One region of the Paraglaciecola sp. 2405UD69-4 genome, then DNA from elsewhere that is predicted to be linked to it. Evidence: predicted binding sites of a transcription regulator. Region 1 holds the regulator's gene; the other holds the start of a gene.
What was found. Region 1 encodes FliA, which starts transcription of late flagellar genes. Its sites were predicted from a motif close to CTAAAGNTNNNNNNNNNNNNGCCGATA; they were not measured.
Positions count from the first base shown of each region.

Region 2: pomA (flagellar motor protein PomA) is a predicted target of FliA. The motif match lies at 1,029-1,055, and genes of this name have one in related genera.

Region 1 covers NZ_JBLIXM010000002.1:894,308-896,513, reverse strand. Annotated here, with positions in the region: gene ACMUMK_RS10370 (MinD/ParA family protein) at 1-725, shown strand, start outside; gene ACMUMK_RS10365 (RNA polymerase sigma factor FliA) at 722-1,450, shown strand; gene cheY (chemotaxis response regulator CheY) at 1,506-1,889, shown strand; gene ACMUMK_RS10355 (protein phosphatase CheZ) at 1,923-2,206, shown strand, end outside.
Region 2 covers NZ_JBLIXM010000001.1:1,419,148-1,421,353, forward strand. Annotated here, with positions in the region: gene ispA ((2E,6E)-farnesyl diphosphate synthase) at 1-619, opposite strand, end outside; gene xseB (exodeoxyribonuclease VII small subunit) at 629-871, opposite strand; gene pomA (flagellar motor protein PomA) at 1,159-1,923, shown strand; gene ACMUMK_RS06295 (flagellar motor protein MotB) at 1,926-2,206, shown strand, end outside.

The sequences.
Region 1 (2,206 bases):
AGCGAGTTATGGTTCTCGATGCCGATTTAGGGTTAGCTAACGTAGATGTGTTATTGGGACTTAGGGTTGAGAAAAACTTGTCTCATGTCTTGTCCGGTGAATGTACGTTAGATGATGTATTGGTTGAAGGACCATATGGAATTCAAATAGCGCCAGCGACAAGTGGAAGTCAGTCAATGACTGAGTTGACGCCCACTGAACATGCAGGTCTTATTCGAGCGTTTAGTGAGCTACAATCGCAAATTGATGTGTTGATTGTGGATACCGCTGCTGGCATCTCAGATATGGTTTTAAGCTTTTCAAAAGCAGCTCAAGATATTTTGGTTGTGGTGTGTGATGAACCCACATCATTGACTGATGCTTATGCATTAATCAAAATATTAAACAAAGAGCATGGGATCTTCCGCTTTAAAATTGTTGCTAACATGGTTCGTAGTCTACGTGAGGGTGACGAGCTATTTTCAAAGCTAACCAAAGTGACAAATAGATTTTTGGATGTCGCATTAGAATTGGTTGCAGTGGTACCTTTTGATGAGAATGTACGTAAGTCTGTTAGAAAACAAAAAGCGGTTGTTGAAGCTTTTCCTACAGCGCCAGCTGCAAAAGCAATTCGAGGCTTGGCTCAAAAAGCAATCAGCTGGCCAATTCCTAACCAACCAGGTGGGCATTTAGAGTTTTTTCTTGAGCAATTAGTAACAAAGAAAACAGTGGAAGATAACCGGTGACTAGTAAAGCATCAGCCTATCAACAACTAGCTAATAAGAATGAGTTGGTTGAACGCCATGCATCTTTGGTTAAACGTATCGCACATCATTTAATGGTGCGTTTGCCAGCAAGTGTTTTGGTTGACGATTTGATTCAAGCAGGCATGATTGGGCTTTTAGAGGCTTCTAGAAATTTTGACGGTAGTAAAGGTGCCAGTTTTGAAACCTTTGCTGGTATCAGGATAAGAGGCTCCATGTTAGATGAGATTAGAAAAGGTGATTGGACGCCACGATCTGTACATAAAAATGGTAGAGCGATAACAGAGGCCATTAATCAAGTAGAAAGAGCAACGGGTAGAGATGCAAGGGACATTGATGTTGCTGAGAAATTACAAGTTAGTATTGAAAGCTATCATCAAATGTTAAATGAAGTGAATGCTGGCAAAATAATAGGAATGGAAGATCTCGGGGTAACTGAAGATGTGATTGGAACTGAGCAAACGAAAGGATCTGATGCACCTTTTGATGATTTGGTTCAAGGTTCATTTCAAAAAGCACTTGCTTATACCATCACTACTTTACCAGAGAGAGAAGCCATTGTACTGTCTCTGTACTATGATGAAGAATTAAACTTAAGAGAAATAGGTGAAGTGCTTGATGTTAGCGAGTCTAGAGTAAGTCAAATACATAGCCAAGCTATGTTGAAACTAAAATCTCGTATGCAATATTGGCGCTCACATGAATAACGTAATGATATATATGAAACAGAACGGGACGTTTTGATTCTCACCGGAGGTGGTTTTGGATAAGAACATGAAAATTCTTGTTGTTGATGACTTTTCGACAATGCGCCGTATTATCAAGAATCTTTTAAAAGATCTTGGTTTTACTAACATACAAGAAGCGGATGATGGCAGTACTGCATTACCTATGCTTCAGCAAGGTGTTTTTGACTTTGTAGTAACTGACTGGAATATGCCTGGTATGCAAGGTATTGACTTGCTAAGAGCAATTAGAGCAGATGAAAAGCTAAAGCACATTCCTGTTTTAATGGTAACAGCTGAGGCAAAGAAAGAACAAATAGTTGCTGCAGCTCAAGCTGGGGTTAATGGTTATGTCATTAAGCCTTTTACTGCTGCCACACTGAAAGAGAAGTTGGCGAAAATATTCGAACGTTTAGGCTAAATTCAGGTTTCCCTGAGTGCTAGGAGAGACTATATGAACACCCTAAGTTCACCTCCCATTTCGCTTGAAGATGCTAAGAAATTGGTAAGCTTGATTGAAAGTGGTGAAAACCAAGAAGCCCATGATCTTCTTGATAGTACAGGAAAGCATGCATCAATTGAGTTATTTGCTGAAGTTGGAAAGCTAACTCGTCAATTACATGATTCTTTGAATCATTTTCAACTCGATCCTCGTATTGCCGATTTAGCAAATGAAGATATTCCAGATGCACAGAGTAGGCTTACCTATGTTATGGAACTAACCGAAGACGCAGCAAA
Region 2 (2,206 bases), on a different contig from region 1:
TATTGCAGCTATCTTGGGTTACATCGTCTGCAAGAACAATTGCCATTTCTACACATGCAGACAATAAGGCCCCTGTTTTCTTATGATGCAATGCTTCCAGTTGAGCTTGGTTAATAAGTGTATCAGTTGCGGCTAAGTCCATAGCCTGGCCACCGCACATACCTAAATAGCCAGATGCTTTACTTAAAATATTTACTAGCTTAATTCTTTTAAGATCATTAGAAGCGCTTAGTGGATGTTGACATAATATTTCAAACGCTAAGGTTTGCAGCGCATCACCAGCTAAAATGGCAGTGGCCTCATCAAATTTTATATGACAGGTTGCGTGGCCGCGGCGAAGGTCATCATCGTCCATTGCAGGTAAATCATCATGGATTAACGAATAAGCATGCACTGCTTCAATGGCAATGGCAGGACAATCTAAATCAGTTGCTGTGACGCCGAGCATTTCGCCAGTAGCATGAAGTAAGAAAGGGCGCATTCGTTTACCGCCAATCAACAAGGCGTATTCCATTGCTTGTTTCAAGGTTTGTGCGTGGTCTGGCAATGCTTGTATAGTTTGACTCAAGGCATTGTTGGTTCTTTCACTAACCGCTTGTCTGTAGGAATGTAAACTCATTTAGCGAACTTAATTGTTTGTTTCAAATACATCAAGGGTTTGTTGCCCATTTTGAGTGGTAAGTATCTGTATTTTCTGTTCAGCATCTTTTAATTTTTGTTGACTATTTCTGACCAACTCAATGCCTCTTTCAAAACTTTTAAGGGCTTCTTCTAAGGGTAAATCCCCCTGTTCCATCTGGCTAACAAGGTTCTCTAACTCTTGCATTGATTGTTCAAACGTTTGAGTGTCTGCTTTTTTACGAGTTGTCATAATATTCTTTATATCAACCATGGCGAATGCTGGGAGCCACGCACCATACCTGAGCAAAAAAATAGGGTCAAACACTTTTATAGATACCAAGTGGCACAAGTATATAGTTGCTAAATTTTCTGATTAATTTTTATATGAAATTTATACTTGATGCTGACTTTAGAAAAAATGGATATAGTCGATATTATTGGATAGTAGGCGATTAAATTATGTTGTATGTCGGTATTACAGACATTAATCTAAACGCTTAGTTATAAAGGTTTAACCACTATTTTTTGGAGCACAGTGTGGATTTAGCAACCATAATCGGGATTCTTGGTGCCATAGGTTTTGTTGTCATGGCGATGATCCAAGGTGGCGATATCGCCATGTTCATTAACGTACCTTCTATTTTGATAGTATTTTGCGGTAGTTTATTCGTAGTGTTATCCCAATACACTCTCGGACAATTTTTTGGTGCAGGTAAAGTGGCTGGAAAGGCCTTTATGTTCAAACTGGATTCACCTGAGTCGCAAATAGAAAAAATAGTAGAAATGGCCGATGCTGCCCGTAAAGGTGGATTTTTAGCTTTAGAAGAAGCTGAGATTGATAATCCTTTTATGCAAAAAGGTGTGGACATGTTAGTGGATGGCCACGATGTGGATGTTGTTAGAGCAACCTTAGGTAAAGATATAGCTATGAGTGCTGAGCGTCATGAGTTTGGTGCCACTATTTTTAAAGGTTTAGGTGATGTTGCTCCTGCAATGGGAATGATTGGAACCCTAGTTGGCTTGGTAGCCATGTTATCTAACATGGATGATCCAAAATCTATCGGACCTGCAATGGCGGTTGCACTTTTGACTACACTATATGGGGCCATGCTAGCAAACTTATTATGTTTACCTATTGCTGTTAAATTAGGTAACCGCTGTGAAGAAGAAAAGCTAAACCAAAGCTTAGTACTGGACGGTATTATTGGTATCGCAGATGGTCAAAACCCAAGAGTTATCGAGGGGATTTTGAAAAATTATTTAGCCGCCAGTAAACGTGGCTCATCTGAAGACGCGGAATAGCGATGGAAGACCAATGCCCTAAGTGCCCTCCTGAAGGGCTACCCGCTTGGATGGGAACATTCGCAGATTTGATGTCTTTGTTGATGTGCTTTTTCGTGTTGCTGCTGTCCTTCTCTGAAATGGATGTATTGAAGTTTAAACAAATTGCAGGCTCAATGAAGTTTGCCTTTGGTGTGCAAAACAAAATTGAAGTAAAAGACATTCCCAAGGGTACTAGTGTCATTGCTATGGAGTTTCGACCCGGTAAGCCCGAGCCCACTCCTATCGACACCATACAGCAACA